2 linked regions of the Actinomadura rubteroloni genome follow. The protein of the gene in region 2 interacts with the protein of the main gene of each other region in a pairwise test. Links are inferred from orthologs where the notes say so. Each region holds a gene or a part of one and is shown on either strand. Other genes may lie near its edges.

The links. Proteins that work in one complex are often made in the same cells at the same time.
Region 1: the proteins of nth (region 2) and aceE interact in binary tests that used the Escherichia coli proteins (3 or more experiments, as listed by UniProt). The link is inferred for Actinomadura rubteroloni from one-to-one orthologs.

What each region holds. Positions count from the first base shown.
Region 1 is NZ_MTBP01000004.1:125,094-132,696, forward strand. The notes cover bases 1,543-4,857. They hold aceE (pyruvate dehydrogenase (acetyl-transferring), homodimeric type), read right to left. Parts: upstream 4,530-4,857; coding sequence 1,743-4,529; downstream 1,543-1,742. Other genes in these bases: BTM25_RS24845 (VOC family protein), read left to right, coding at 1,543-1,609; BTM25_RS24855 (YjbQ family protein), read left to right, coding at 4,794-4,857. Outside these bases: BTM25_RS24835 (alpha/beta fold hydrolase), read left to right, coding at 1-393; BTM25_RS24840 (helix-turn-helix transcriptional regulator), read left to right, coding at 432-1,136; more of BTM25_RS24845, read left to right, coding at 1,232-1,542; more of BTM25_RS24855, read left to right, coding at 4,858-5,207; BTM25_RS24860 (DUF3052 domain-containing protein), read left to right, coding at 5,400-5,828; BTM25_RS24865 (peroxiredoxin), read left to right, coding at 5,903-6,346; BTM25_RS24870 (CU044_2847 family protein), read left to right, coding at 6,384-6,719; BTM25_RS24875 (trypsin-like peptidase domain-containing protein), read left to right, coding at 6,783-7,603. UniProt on the Escherichia coli protein: Component of the pyruvate dehydrogenase (PDH) complex, that catalyzes the overall conversion of pyruvate to acetyl-CoA and CO(2).
Region 2 is NZ_MTBP01000001.1:977,656-984,664, forward strand. What follows is about bases 1-2,721. They hold nth (endonuclease III), read left to right. Parts: upstream 1-846; coding sequence 847-1,596; downstream 1,597-2,721. Other genes in these bases: BTM25_RS04280 (hypothetical protein), read left to right, coding at 1-455; BTM25_RS04285 (hypothetical protein), read left to right, coding at 585-767; lysA (diaminopimelate decarboxylase), read right to left, coding at 1,565-2,721. In the rest of the region: more of lysA, read right to left, coding at 2,722-3,004; BTM25_RS04300 (histone deacetylase family protein), read right to left, coding at 3,024-4,046; BTM25_RS04305 (helix-turn-helix domain-containing protein), read left to right, coding at 4,173-5,441; BTM25_RS04310 (fatty acid desaturase family protein), read left to right, coding at 5,595-6,584; BTM25_RS04315 (B3/B4 domain-containing protein), read left to right, coding at 6,591-7,009. UniProt on the Escherichia coli protein: DNA repair enzyme that has both DNA N-glycosylase activity and AP-lyase activity. The DNA N-glycosylase activity releases various damaged pyrimidines from DNA by cleaving the N-glycosidic bond, leaving an AP (apurinic/apyrimidinic) site.

The sequences.
Region 1 (7,603 bases), on a different replicon or contig from region 2:
ATCATCCCCGAAGGTAAAAGTTTCCTCGACGTCTGCCCGGAGCCGGAGACGCAGCCGTCCTGGTTCACCGCCGACGACGTGCGCGTCTTCGCCGACGAGTACGCCGAGACGGGCTTCACCGGCCCCCTCAACTGGTACCGCAACCTGGACCGGAACTGGGAGCTGACCGCCGCCTGGCAGCGCGCCCCGATCACCCCGCCCGCCGTGTACGTCGCCGGGGACCGCGACATGGTCGTCACCGCGCCCGGCGCGCTCCAGGCGATCGAGCGGATGCGCCGCGACGTCCCCGCCCTGCGCGACCCGATCCTGCTCCCCGGCTGCGGCCACTGGACGCAGCAGGAACGCCCCGCCGAGGTCTCCGCCGCCATGATCGACTTCCTCGGGTCGCTCTGACGCGGGAAATGTCACCGCCCCGGCGTACGGTCGGCGGGGTGAACCGCACCGACCGGCTGTACGCCCTCGTGGAGGAGCTGCGGGCCCGCGCGCCGCGCCGCGTCACCGCCCGCGAGCTGGCCGACCTGTACGAGGTCAGCGCCCGCACCATCGAGCGCGACATCGGCGCGCTCCAGCAGGCGGGCGTCCCGATCTACGCCGACGTCGGCCGCACCGGCGGCTACACCGTCGATCCGAGCCGCACGCTGCCGCCGCTGAACTTCACGCCCGCCGAGGCCGTGGCGGTCGCGATCACGCTCGCCCGCGCGGACGGGTCGCCCTACTCCCGGGCGGCCCGCACCGCGCTCAACAAGATCGTCACGGCCATGTCGGCGGGCGACGGCGCCGCCGCCCGCGACCTCGCGGCCCGCATCCACTTCTTCGCCCGGCCGGACGCCGACGTCCCCGCGTCCGTCCCGGCCGTGCTGGAGGAGGCGATGACGGCCCGCCGCGTCGTCCGGCTGGCCTACGCCGACGCGGGCGGGACGGTCACCGACCGCGACGTCGAACCCGTCGCGTTCACCGCCGGAGCCCGCGTCTGGTACCTCATCGGCTGGTGCCGGCTGCGCGGCGCGGCCCGCGTGTTCCGCATCGACCGCGTCCGCCGGGCCGTCCTGCTCGAAGAGGTCGCGCCCGAGCGCAGCCTCGGCGACCTGGACGTCGGGCCGCCCAACATGGTCGCCCGGTCCCTCGAACTGGCCTGAAAATTCCTCCGGAAACACCGACAGGGGGTTGTCGCGGGGTAGGCGCAGGATCGTTCACACCGGCGACCGGCCGGTCCTGCGAGAGGAGCGAGACCATGAGCGCGACGGCCTACAACTCGGTGGCGTGGTTCGAGATCGGCACCGACCGTCCCGCCGAAGTCCGGAAGTTCTTCGGCGAGCTGTTCGACTGGACGTTCGCGATCGGCCCCGAGGGCGAGATGTCCTACCAGGAGATCACCGCGCCCGGCGCGGACGCCCCGAGCGGCGGCATCTTCCCGAACGGCGGCGCGAGCCCCGACTACGCGGTCTTCTACGTGGTCGTCCAGGACGTCGCCGCCACCGTGGCGCGCGCCCAGGAACTCGGCGGCAAGGTGATCGTCCCGCGCACCGAGGCCGGCAACGGCCTGGTGTTCGCCCACCTCGCCGACAGCGCGGGCCACCACTTCGGGGTGTTCACGCCGCCCGCCGTCTGAGCCCGCACGGGTCCGCACCCGGCGCACCGACGCCGGCTGCGCGCCCCTGCGCACGAGAAGGGCCGGTGTCCCCCTCGGACACCGGCCCTTCCGCGCGAGGTCGCGGCCTACACCGCCGCGACCGCCCGCCGGATCACGCCTCGCCGCCGGTGTTGCTCTCCGGGCTGCCGACGCCGCCCGCGAACACCGCGCTGACCGGCGCGTCCAGCTTGTACTTGGCGATGGCCGCCTGGAGCACCTCGTGCTTGACCTCGCCCTGGCCCGCCAGCCGGCTCAGGACCGCCAGCACGATCGACGCCGCGTCCACGTGGAAGTACCGGCGCGCGGCGGCGCGGGTGTCGGAGATCCCGAACCCGTCGGTGCCGAGCGAGGTGTAGTCCCCGGGGACCCACGGCGCGATCTGGTCCGGCACGGCCCGCATGAAGTCCGACACCGCCACGATCGGCCCGGCGACGTCGCCGAGCGCGCTCGTCAGGTACGGGACGCGCTGCTCCTCGTCGGGGTGCAGGAGGTTCCACTCCTCGCACGCCCGCGCCTCCCGGGCCAGCTCGTTCCACGACGTCGCCGACCACACGTCCGCGCTGACGCCCCAGTCCGCGGCGAGCATCCGCTGCGCCTCGACCGCCCACCGCCCGGCCACGCCGGACGCCAGGATCTGCGCCTTCGGGGCCGTCCCGTTGCCCTCCACCGCCGGGCCGCGCCCGAACAGGTAGAGGCCCCTGAGCAGGCCGTCCACGTCCAGGTCTTCGGGCGCGACGGGCTGCTGGTACGGCTCGTTGTAGACGGTCAGGTAGTAGAAGACGTTCTCGCCGTCGGGGTGCTCGTCCGACGTGCCGTACATGCGGCGCAGGGCGTCCTGCGTGATGTAGGACAGCTCGTACGCCCACATCGGGTCGTAGTGGACGCACGCCGGGTTCGTCGCGGCCAGCAGCGGCGAGTGCCCGTCGGCGTGCTGGAGGCCCTCGCCGGTCAGCGTGGTGCGGCCCGCCGTCGCGCCGAGCAGGAACCCGCGGCCCATCTGGTCGCCGAGCGCCCACATCTGGTCGCCGGTCCGCTGGAACCCGAACATCGAGTAGAAGATGTAGACCGGGATCATGTGGACGCCGTGCGTCGCGTAGGCCGTGCCCGCCGCGATCGTCGACGCCATCGAACCGGCCTCGCTGATGCCCTCGTGCAGCATCTGCCCCTGCTCGGACTCCTTGTAGGAGAGCAGCAGCTTGCGGTCCACGGCCTCGTAGGTCTGGCCGTGCGGTGAGTAGATCTTGGACGTGGGGAACAGCGAGTCCATGCCGAACGTCCGGTACTCGTCCGGAGCGATCGGGACGAAGTGCGCGCCGATCTCCTTGTCCTTGATCAGGTCCTTCAGCAGCCGGACGAACGCCATCGTCGTCGCCACGTTCTGCTTGCCCGACCCCTTGCGCAGTTCCGCGTACACCGGGTCGCCGGGCAGCTTCAGCGGCTTGGCCCGCACGACGCGGCGCGGCAGGAACCCGCCGAGCGCCGCGCGCCGCTCCCGCATGTACTGGATCTCGTCGGAGTCCTCGCCCGGGTGGAAGTACGGCGGCAGGTCGCCCTCCAGCGCCGAGTCCGGGATGTCCAGGTAAAGCCGGTCCCGGAACTCCTTCAGCTCGGCCTTGGTGAGCTTCTTCATCTGGTGCGTGGCGTTGCGGGCCTCGAAGTCGGTGCCGAGCGTCCAGCCCTTGATCGTGTGGGCGAGGATCACCGTCGGCTGGCCCACGTGCTCACGGGCCGACTTGAACGCCGCGTAGACCTTGCGGTAGTCGTGGCCGCCGCGCGACAGCTTGCGCAGCTCGTCGTCGGACAGGTCCTGGACGATCCTGCGCAGGCGCGGGTCGTCCCCGAAGAACTTGTCCCGGATGTACGCGCCGGACTCGACGGTGAACGTCTGGAACTGGCCGTCGGGCGTGGTGTTCATCTTGTTGACGAGCACGCCGTCGGCGTCCTGGGCGAGCAGCGGGTCCCAGTCGCGGCCCCACACCACCTTGATGACGTTCCAGCCCGCGCCCCGGAAGAACGACTCCAGCTCCTGGATGATCTTTCCGTTGCCGCGCACCGGGCCGTCGAGCTGCTGGAGGTTGCAGTTGACCACGAAGGTCAGGTTGTCCAGCTCCTCGCGCGCGGCCAGGCCGATCGCGCCGAGCGACTCGGGCTCGCCCATCTCGCCGTCGCCGAGGAACGCCCAGACGTGCGAGCGGGACGTGTCCTTGATCTTCCGGTTGTACAGGTAGCGGTTGAACCGCGCCTGGTACACCGAGTCGATCGCGGTGAGCCCCATCGAGACGGTCGGGAACTCCCAGAAGTCCGGCATGAGCCGGGGGTGCGGGTAGGACGAGAGCCCGCCGCCCGGGTGCGACATCTCCTGGCGGAAGCCGTCCAGCCGCTCCTCCGGGAGCCGTCCCTCCAGGAACGCGCGGGCGTAGATGCCCGGCGCGGCGTGGCCCTGGATGAACACCTGGTCGCCGGACTCGCCGTGGTCCTTGCCGCGGAAGAAGTGGTTGAAGCCCACCTCGTACAGCGACGCGGCCGAGGCGTAGGTCGCGATGTGCCCGCCGACGCCGAGGTTCGGGCGGTTGGCCCGGGACACCATGATCGCGGCGTTCCACCGGATGTAGGCGCGGACCCGCCGCTCGATGTGCTCGTCGCCGGGGAACCAGGGTTCCTCCTCCGGCGGGATGGTGTTGATGAAGTCGGTGCTGCGCAGGCCGGGCACGCCGACCTGCTGCTCCCGCGCGCGCTCCAAGAGGCGGAGCATGACGTAGCGCGCCCTGCTGCGCCCCTCGGTCTTGATGACCGTGTCCAGTGACTCCAACCACTCCCGGGTCTCGTCCGGGTTGATGTCGGGCAACTGGGTGGGCAGGCCGTCGCTGATGATCGAAAAGCGTTGACGTCCGGAAGCCACGGGATCCCCTCTGTGCTTACCGTTTCTGCTGGTGGGCCCCCTGCCCCCGGAGCGGGGGAGTGAAGCCCGGAACGACTGTTGGTCGCAGTGGTTCGTGATCCATCGTCGCCGTTCGTGGCGGCTAACGCATCTCTACCAACCGGTAACCATTCTCCCCGGTCAGCAGGGGTGGGAGCACCGCCGGGGTCCCGATTCGTCCCGACTTGCGAGGTGGACGCGTCGCACGGGACGGAACGGGTAGACCGGACATGATGGAGGGGCACTGTGGAGAGCACTGTCATCGAGGTGACCACGGGCGGCACGGAGACCGTCCACGACATCACCTCCGCGTGCGCGCGCTTCGCGGCGGACGCGTCCGGCGGCGGGGACGGGCTGCTGCACGTCTTCGTCCCGCACGCGACGGCGGGGATCGCGCTCATCGAGCTGGGCGCGGGCAGCGACGACGACCTGCTGGCCGCCCTCGGGGACCTGCTGCCCGCCGACGACCGGTGGCGGCACGCCCACGGCTCGCGCGGACACGGCCGCTCGCACGTGATGCCGGCGTTCGTCGCGCCCTATGCGACGATTCCCGTCCTGGGGGGCCGTCCGGCCCTCGGGACATGGCAGTCCGTCGCGCTGGTCGACCTGAACGTCGACAATCGCGACCGGAGCGTCCGGTTGTCGTTCCTCGCGGGATGAGCACGGGTTGTTACGCTCCGTGGGTACCCGGTCACCGCGATTCCGGTGATCGGCCAATGAGGGCGCCAAAAGCCGGGAAGACACTTGCGCGACGGCTCCACCTTGTGTGGACTGTCCCGCAAACGCCGCGTCGGCGGCCGGTGGTCGAGAACCGCCGGAACGGCGCGGGCTGACGACAAGGGGAGGACTTTCGTGAGCGCGACCGCGGGCCAGGCGCAGTCTGAGCGCAGCCTGGCCGAACGGCTCGGCCTCAAGGCCGGCCAGGTGGTGCAGGAGATCGGCTTCGACGACGACGTGGCCGAGGAGCTGCGCAGCTCCGTCGAGGCCGTCACCGGCGGCGACCTGGTCGACGAGGACTACGACGACGTCGTGGACATCGTCCTGCTCTGGTGGCGGGACGAGGACGGCGACCTCTTCGAGGCCCTCACCGACGCGATGGTGGCGCTGGACGGCGGCGGCCAGATCTGGCTGCTGACCCCCAAGGCGGGCCGGGACGGGCACGTCGAGCCGAGCGACATCGGCGAGGCCGCCCAGACCGCCGGTCTCTCGCAGACCAGCAGCATCAGCGCGGCGGGGGAGTGGTCGGGCACCCGGCTCGTCGCCCCGAAGGTGCGCAAGTAGGACGCGGGCGGGTCCCGGCGGCCGTCACGCCCGGAACGGGTGGCAGACTGGCCGGGACCTGACCTGGAGGATCCGTGGCCGTCGAGATCGGCGCCGTCGCGCCGGACTTCACGCTGGACGACCAGCACGGCGCGCCGGTCCGGCTGTCCGACGTCCGCGCGCCCGTGCTCCTGGTGTTCTATCCGCTGGCGTTCAGCGGGGTGTGCACCGGGGAACTGCGTACCCTGCGGGACGCGTCGCCGTCGCTGGAGGCCCGGATTCTGGCCGTCTCGGTGGACTCGATGTTCGCGTTGCGCGCCTGGTCGGACCAGGAGCGCTTCCCGTTCCCGCTGCTGTCGGACTTCTGGCCGCACGGGGACGTCGCGCGCCGCTACGGCGTGTTCGACGCCGACCGGGGGGTGGCCACGCGGGCGACGTTCGTCCTCGACTCTTCCGGCGTTGTGCGGTGGAAGGTCGAGAACGTCCTGCCCGATGCGCGCCGCCTGTCCGACTACCGCTCGGCGCTCGCCGCCCTGTGAGCGGGAACCGCCGGGGCGCGTCGCGCGTCGGTGGGGCATGGGCGAGGTAGTGAAGTACGAGCTGGACGACGCCACGCAGGTGGCGTTCGAGATCGACCCCGGGGACGAGTACCGGCCGGTGGGGACGGCCGAGGACGTCCACGGGCGCGTGCGGGACGCGATCGACCCGGCGGTGCGGGCCGCGCGGGTCGTGCTGGAACGTCTGAAGGACGCCTCGCCGGACGAGGTCGAGGTGAAGTTCGGCGTCAAGGTGTCCGGCACGGCCAACTGGCTCATCGCCAAGGCCGCCACGGACGCGAACTTCGAGGTGAAACTCGTCTGGCGCTCGGGCGTCCCGGCTGCTGCTCCGGAAGAGGAACCCGAGGACGCGTAGTTTCGCCGGACGGGCCGGTCCTGCGGCTTCTAAGCTGAAAAGCCCCGTCCTCTGGAACCTTTCATGTCCCCTTTTCCCGGTGACTCCGCGTCGCCTCACGCCGCCGACAGCGCGTGGGCGGCGTTGGTCTTCGCGGGCGACCGGGCGCTCGGCAGCGCGGTGCTGGTGGACGCCACTCGGTTACTGACCTGCGACCATGTCGCGGTCGGCGATGACTTGTGGGTCGAGTTCCCGAAATCCGAGCGCGACGACGAGCGATATCGCGTCGTCCGGATCGAGCGGGCGCCGCGCTACGACCTGGCGCTGCTGACGCTGGACGGACCGTGCGGCGTCGCGCCCGCGCCCGTCCGGCACCCGCCGCCGGCCGGGCTGGTGGACCGGGCCTGGTGGACGTTCGGATATCCGGACGGGGAAGCGCACGGAAATGACGCCCGGGGTGTCGTCGGGATCGACCTCGGACGCGGTTTCGTGCGCCTGGACGCCCGTCCGGACTCGCGTTCTACTCTGCGCCGGGGATTCAGCGGAAGCGGCCTGTGGTCGCCGGAGTACCAGGCGGTCGTGGGCGTCGTCGTGGAGGCCAATCCGGCCGGCGACGGAAAGGCCGTGACCTTTCACAAGGCGATTTCCTGCTTCCCCGATGCGAAACTGGACCGCCTCGCGGCCTGGACCGCCGGGGACGCCGACGAGGTCGCCCGGACGTCCTGGGGAATCACCCGCCGTCCGGTTTCCGGCTGGAATCTGAGCGACGATCCGGAGACCGCGCGCCACTGGAGCCCGCGCGCCCGGGGCGTGACCGTGGACAGCGAGCGCGGCCACCGCTTCGAGGGCCGGGACGCGGCGCTGACGGAGATCGTCGGCTGGCTGGACGCCGCCCGTCCCGACCG
Region 2 (7,009 bases):
CGCTGCATACCCCGGCCGACGCGGCTCGCCGGCGCGGCGACAATCGGCGCGACCTGGACGAACTGGAAGCCGAACTGATCGCCGCGACCCGCTCGGTGGCGCACCTCACGACGTGCCCGGTGTGCCTCAGCGAAGCGACCGATCCCGTCCGCGCGTTCGTCGCCCGGGCGGACGGGACGTTCCGCTGCTCATGCCAGTGCAAAACGGTCTGGGAGACGCGACGCTGCACCGCCTGCTCGCAGCCGTACCCCGTCCTGACGGTCCCGAGCCTGGCCGACCAGGCGGGCGGTGACGGCGACCGTCTCGACGTGGTGTTCGCCCAGGATCTGCTCGCGCCGCCGTGCTGGCAACGGCCGTCCGTCTATATCTGCCCGAACTGCGACCAATGCCCGGAAGCGCGCTCCGAACGCATGCGCCAAGCCTGCATCCGCTGCGCGCCCCACGAACGTCGATGACCGATCGCGCCCCTGCTGCCGCGTTCGAGCATCTCTTCGCATTTCCGAGCACCGACAGTCGGACTTTGCCACCTCAAGCCGCCTGACGGCCGGTCGTCAGGCGGGAAGGAAGATCAGCCGGTCGTCGGCATGCCCGCAGCGGTCTCGGGGACCTCGGCGGTCACGCTCAACGCCCTGTTGACTCTCTTCGGGTTCCCGAGCGAGGGCAAGAACGTCAAAGCCAAGGGAACGATCACGAGCTCCGCGTCCCGGCAACCGATCGAACTCGTCATCCACCAGGCCAACCCGCCCGGCCGCACGGTGATCGCCTAGGCAAAGCGTGCCGGCGGACGGGGCGACGGGGGCAGCCCGACAGTCAGATTCGGCTCGTGCGGGTCCTACGCTGGTGGGCATGGTGGCTAAGGGCAGCTCGGCGGCGCGGGCGAAGCGGTTCGCGGACGAGACACGGGTGGGTCTGGTGCGGCGGGCGCGGAAGATGGACCGGATCCTCCAGGAGACGTACCCGGACGCGCACTGCGAGCTGGATTTCCGCAACCCTTTCGAGCTGCTGGTCGCGACGGTCCTGTCCGCGCAGACGACGGACGTGCGCGTCAACCTGACGACGCCGGATCTGTTCGCCAAGTACCCGACGCCCGAGGACATGGCGGCGGCGAACCCGGAGGAAATGGAAGAAATCCTCCGGCCCACCGGCTTCTACCGCGCCAAGACCAAGTCCGTTCTGGGCCTGTCGTCGGCGCTGGTGGAGCGTTTCAAAGGCGAGGTCCCCAAGAAGCTGGACGACCTCGTCACCCTCCCCGGCGTCGGCCGCAAAACCGCCAACGTCGTCCTCGGCAACGCGTTCGGCGTGCCGGGGCTGACGGTGGACACGCACTTCGGACGGCTCGTCCGTCGGTTCGGCTGGACGGACGAGGAGGAGCCCGAGAAGGTCGAGTCGGCCATCGCCGAGCTGTTCCCCCGCCGCGACTGGACGATGCTGTCGCACCGGCTGATCTGGCATGGGCGGCGGATCTGCCACGCGCGGCGTCCGGCCTGCGGGGCGTGTCCGCTCGCCGACCTGTGCCCGTCCTATGGCACCGGCCCGGTCGACCACGACACGGCGGCCAAGCTCGTCAAGACGGGCCCGCCCCCGAAGACCACCTGACGGCGCTGCCGTCGCTCACTTCACACTCCGAAGTGAGTGTCATGTCGGTGGAGACCAGATCGTCGAGCGTCTCACGGCGGATGATGAGGCGCGGTGCCAGGTCACGGGCCACGGCAACGACGGCGGGTCTCGGAACGAGGTTGTAGTTGCTCGCCATAGAGCGGTTGTAGGCGCCAGTGGCCGCGACGGCGACAAGGTCTCCAGCCTGGACATCGCCGGGGAGCATGAGGTCGCGTATGAGAATGTCACCCGCTTCGCAGTGCTTTCCCACTAGGCGGCACATGATGTCCGGAGCGTTCGTCGGGCGCGAGACGAGCGCGCTGGTGCACGTCGCGCCGTAGAGAGCGGGCCGCATGTTGTCGCTCATGCCGCCGTCCACGCTCACGTAGGTGCGTGTGAAAGAACCACCCGCATCGCGGACGGTCACCGGCTTGACCGTACCGACCTCGTAAAGGGTCAGGGTGCTCGGCCCGATGAGCGCCCTTCCCGGCTCGACGGCCAGGCGCGGCATGGGGATGTTCTCGCGGTTCGCCGCAGAGGTCACCGCCGCGACGAGCTCTCCGGCGAGCTTGGAAACCGGCAGCGGGTTTTCGTCGGCCGTATAGGCGATTCCCGCTCCACCGCCCAGATTCAGTTCGCCCAGTGCGATCCCGTGCGCTCTCTGCACGTCGCCGAGGAAGTTCACGGCGCGATCTGCGGACAGCATGAAGCCTTCCGCGCCGAAGATCTGCGAACCGATGTGAGTATGGACGCCGACCAGGTGGAGATCGGGACGATGAAGAATCTCTTCGACGGCTCGGCCTGCGCTGCCGTCAGCGACCGAAAATCCGAACTTCTGATCCTCGTGTGCAGTGGCGATCGCATCGTGTGTGCGTGCGCGGACGCCCAACGTCAGCCGGATCATGATTTTGGGGCGCACGCCGATCTCCGCGGCGATCCCTGCGACACGTTCGATTTCCTCGAATGAGTCGACGATGATCTTACCGACCCCGGAGTTGAGGGCGGTGCGCAGTTCTCCAACCGACTTATTGTTGCCGTGGAAGGTCATCCGGTCCGCCGGAAAACCCGAACGCAGGGCGACCGCCAGCTCGCCTCCGGTACAGACGTCGAGACCGAGGCCCTCCGCGTTGATCCACTGTGCCACGGCGCCGCACAGGAACGCCTTGCCCGCGTAGTAGATGTCGCATGAGTCGGTGACGGATGCGAACGCGCTTTCCCATTCGCCGCAGCGTTCGATCAGATCGTCGTGGTCGAGGACGAACAGCGGTGTGCCGAACTCGGCGGCGAGAGTGCGCAGGTCATGTCCGGCGACGCTCATCGCCCCGTCGCCAGTGCAGCCGGTGCCGCGCGGCCAGATTCCGGCATCGAACGTGTTGCCGAAGTGCGAACGACGGCCGAGAGTAGTCATGGTGTCCGAGATTCCTGTTTCAAAGAGTTTCCTGATGACTGAGGATTACATTGGCCAGGCTGGCCGCAGTGCCATGCTTTTCATATCCTCCTTCGAGTACATAGAGAGTGGGAACGCCCTCGCGGCCGATCAGCTCACCAATCCGGGCGTAGTCGACCGACCGCAACGTGAGCTGTCCGAGCGGATCGGCCGCACAGGTGTCGAGTCCGATCGAGATCACGAGGAATCGCGGGCGATGCCTGCGCGTGAACACCACCGCGTTCTCAAGCGCATTAAGCCACACCTGGTTGGCGGCCTGGGCTGGAATGGTGATGTTGCGGTTGGCACCGAATCCCTGCCCTTCGCCGCGCTCGCTGGGGTAACCCGAGTAATACGGGAAAGTCGTTGCCGGATCGGCGTGCACGGATACATAGGCGACGTCGTTCCGGTGGTAGAAGATGTCCTGTGTGCCGTTGCCGTGGTGGTAGTCGATATCGATGATCGCGACCTGGCCGTGATCGCACAGCAACTCCGCGGCGAGTGCGGCATTGTTGAGGTAGCAGTAGCCGCCATAGAAGTCGCGGCCCGCATGATGCCCCGGGGGGCGGCAGAGCGCAAAGGCGAACGGTTCGCCCGCCAAAAGCAGGTGTGCGCCGCTGACGGCGGTGGCCGCCGATTCCAGCACGGCCTCCCACGTGGTCGAGGTGATCGGGGTCGCGAGATCGGTTGCGAACGAGCCGATGAGCCCGTCGACGTGAGACGGCCGGCCAGTGGCACGGGGTTGCCGCCACACGTACGGTGTCGCCTCGCCCGTTCGGCCGCTCGCCTGCCAGAGGGTCGACGCTTTCGCGAGAAAGCTCACCATTTCTGAACTATGCACTCGTTCGATCAAGGCCTTAGGTGACTTTTCGGGCGGCCGAATCGGACCCAGGCTCAGCTCCCTGATGCGGTCGACCACCGCTTCTGCCCGTCCGGGCTTCTCCAGGTGGGCGACCCGCTCTCCGTCCAGCACCTCCCACGAGGGATCGTGCAAGCGGTGCGCCATCGAATAGATAGTGATCATCAGCCTTCACCTCTATGCTGAAACTTGCTCCGCTACGGCGAGAGTTTCACGCACGCAGTCGGGGTGCGAGAGGTTGCCCGGTGCCCCGCGCCCTGGCCAACATGAAAATCCGGGAATGGAGAACCGATGGCCGGGTTCGGGACAGAGCTGCGTCGCCGACGCCAGGCACTCGGGATGTCCCTCGTCGAGTTGGCGCAACTCGTCCATTACGACAAGGGTTATCTCAGCAAGATCGAAAACGGCGTCAAGCCGCCGAACATCAAGATCGCACGGGCCTGTGACGCGGCTCTCGACGCCGACGGCGCCCTCGTAGAGTGCGTAGCCGGTTCGCGCAGGGCCGATGAGCCCTGTCGGCACCCTCTGGCGGGGGCGGTCGAGACATGGAGTCTGCAGCGGCAGCCGGGGCGTTCCCTCCTCAGCGCGAGCATCCGCGATGAGCGTTCGGACGATGTCCCAGCGCTGGTCATGGACCTGCGCGTGCAGGCGATGGCGACCAATACCGAACTTGCGCCGTACCGTGCGCTTCTCGCCCTCTACCGCCAGATGGGCCAGACGCACAGTGCTTCGGAACTCATCCCCGTGCTGTGGGCGCAGACGCAGATGCTGCTCGATCGGGCCAGACGGGCATCCGACGCTCAGCGTCTCGCTTCGTACGATCTCGCCACGCACTTCTGTCACTACATCAGTTGGCTGGCACACGAGACGGGCGACATGCGCTCCGCCTCGTGGTGGATCGGGCAGGCCGAAGAGCTCGCGCTTCGCGCCGACAATGCCGATATGAGGGCATACTCCCTTGTCCGGCGCGCGCTCGTCACGCTTTACCAGGATGATGGCCGTGCCACGGTCGATCTCGCTCGTTCGGCGCAGACCGACACCGTCGTCAGCCCGCGAGTTCGCGGTCTTGCGGCGCAGCGCGAGGCGCAGGGCCACGCGCTGAACGGTGAGTACGACGCGTGCCACCGCGCGCTCGATTGTGCGGCGGACCATTTCGCCTCCGCCGGAGCCGCCGTCGGGGACGAACCGGTGATCGGATCGAGCACGGTCCAGGACCTCGCCACCGCAACGACCGGCTGGTGCTTGTTCGACCTTGGCCGTCCGTTGGAGGCCGCCGAGGTCCTGGGCCGTGCCCTCGACCAGATCGACCCGGGCGCCGTGCGCAGTCGCGCGAGGTACGCGGCCAGGCGTGCCCTGGCGTACGCCATGGCCAAAGAACTCGATCAGGCCTGCGAGTCCGCCGGAGAGCTTCTCGGCTCGGCGCAGGGACTCGAGTCGGCAACGGTCCGCGCCGACCTTCGTGACCTGCGCCGATCTCTCAACCGGTGGCCGGACCACCCGCCGGTCCGTGATCTCCTCCCGCGGATCGCCGCGGCGCTCCATGTGAAGGACATCGTCTGATCGAGCGGGCTTGCCCGTTGTGTGCTCTGAGGGCAACGGGCAAGCCCGCTGAGTCGGCCGGACGCTTGCGGACACTGGTGCACAGTCGTCCATGGCAATCGTCCAGAAGCGGAACGGCCGCGGCGAGGACGAGGCGCTCAGCTGGAGTCGATCATGCCCTCACCATTGCACGAAGCCGGCCGGCCCGGAGCGTCCGACCGCACAACCCCGGGCAGCCCCTTTCCTCGTGGATATCAACCGCCCTCCCATCTGCGGCCGGTCGTCAAGGCGGCACATCGCACGCTCCTGGTCCGCCCGATCGCCGACGCGCTGCTCGACCATGTCTTCGCCGTGGCACTCGCTCTGGGCGGCGCACTGGCCCTCCTCCATCTCCCATTGACGATCGGCGTGCCATCGGCACTGGTCGCCCTGGTGGCGATCGGAAGGCAACTGCGCGCTCTCGAATGCCTGACGCACGAGGCATCCCATTACAGTTTCAGCCGCAGGCAACGGCTGAACGACCTTCTCGGCCAGGTCCTCGCCGGTCTGCCGACGGGGGCATCCCTAGGTGATTATCGCCGTAGCCACCGGATCCATCACACGGCGTTCGGTACCGAAGCGGACCCCGACCTGGCGCGGTACCGCGAACTCGGAATCGAGCGGCTGCGCCGGCATTCTCGGGTCCTTTTCGCGCTGGACGTACTGCGCAGGTTGCCGCGGTACCAGCGGGGGTGGCTCGCCACCGTGCGGTCGCAGCCCATGGTCTTCGCCGCGCCCTTCGGCTGGGCGGGGCTCGCGGTGGCTCTTCCCGTGGCGGCGTTCGACGGATTCCGGGCCGGGCTGCTGACCGCGTGCCTCTGGCTTTTGGCTCAGTTCACGTCGCTTCCCGTGATCCGTTTTCTCGGCGAATCCGAAGAACACATCTATGCCGGACGGTATACGGTGTTCGACACCACAATCTCCAACATCGGTCTTCGGAACCTTCTGTTGAAGCATCCTCACAACGACGGCTATCACACAGTGCATCACATGTGGCCCGCGATCCCCTACTACCGCACGCGTCGCCTTCACGAACTCCTCATGAAGCAAGATCCCGAATACGCGGGCCGAGTCGTGCTCGGTCCGCCGAAGACATCCAGCCCCGACCTCCCTGAAAGTGAATGAAAGAGCATGGCTGTTGAATTCCGCGTGTCCGATCACGTGCAGCGCGATTTCCCCGAATTCTCGATCAGGCTCGTCCAAGCGTCGGGCTTGCGCAACCGGGAGGCTTGGCACGAGGTGGAACGGGAGCGAAAGACGCTCATGGACCGTCTCGTTGAAGGAGACTTCGTTCCCTTCGACGAAGGCAATCCCGAGGTAGCGTCCTGGCACGAGGCGTTCCGTCGCTTCGGCACGAATCCGCGGCGGGCACGGCCCAGCCTGGACGCTCTCGGCCGACGTCTCGCCAAGAATGGGGTGCTGCCGGCCATCAACCCGGCCGTCGACGCATACAATATCGTCTCACTGGTATATGGCGTACCAGCAGGCGCCTTCGACCTGCACACCCTGGTGGGATCTGTCGATCTGCGCCCGGCCCGGGAAGGAGATGT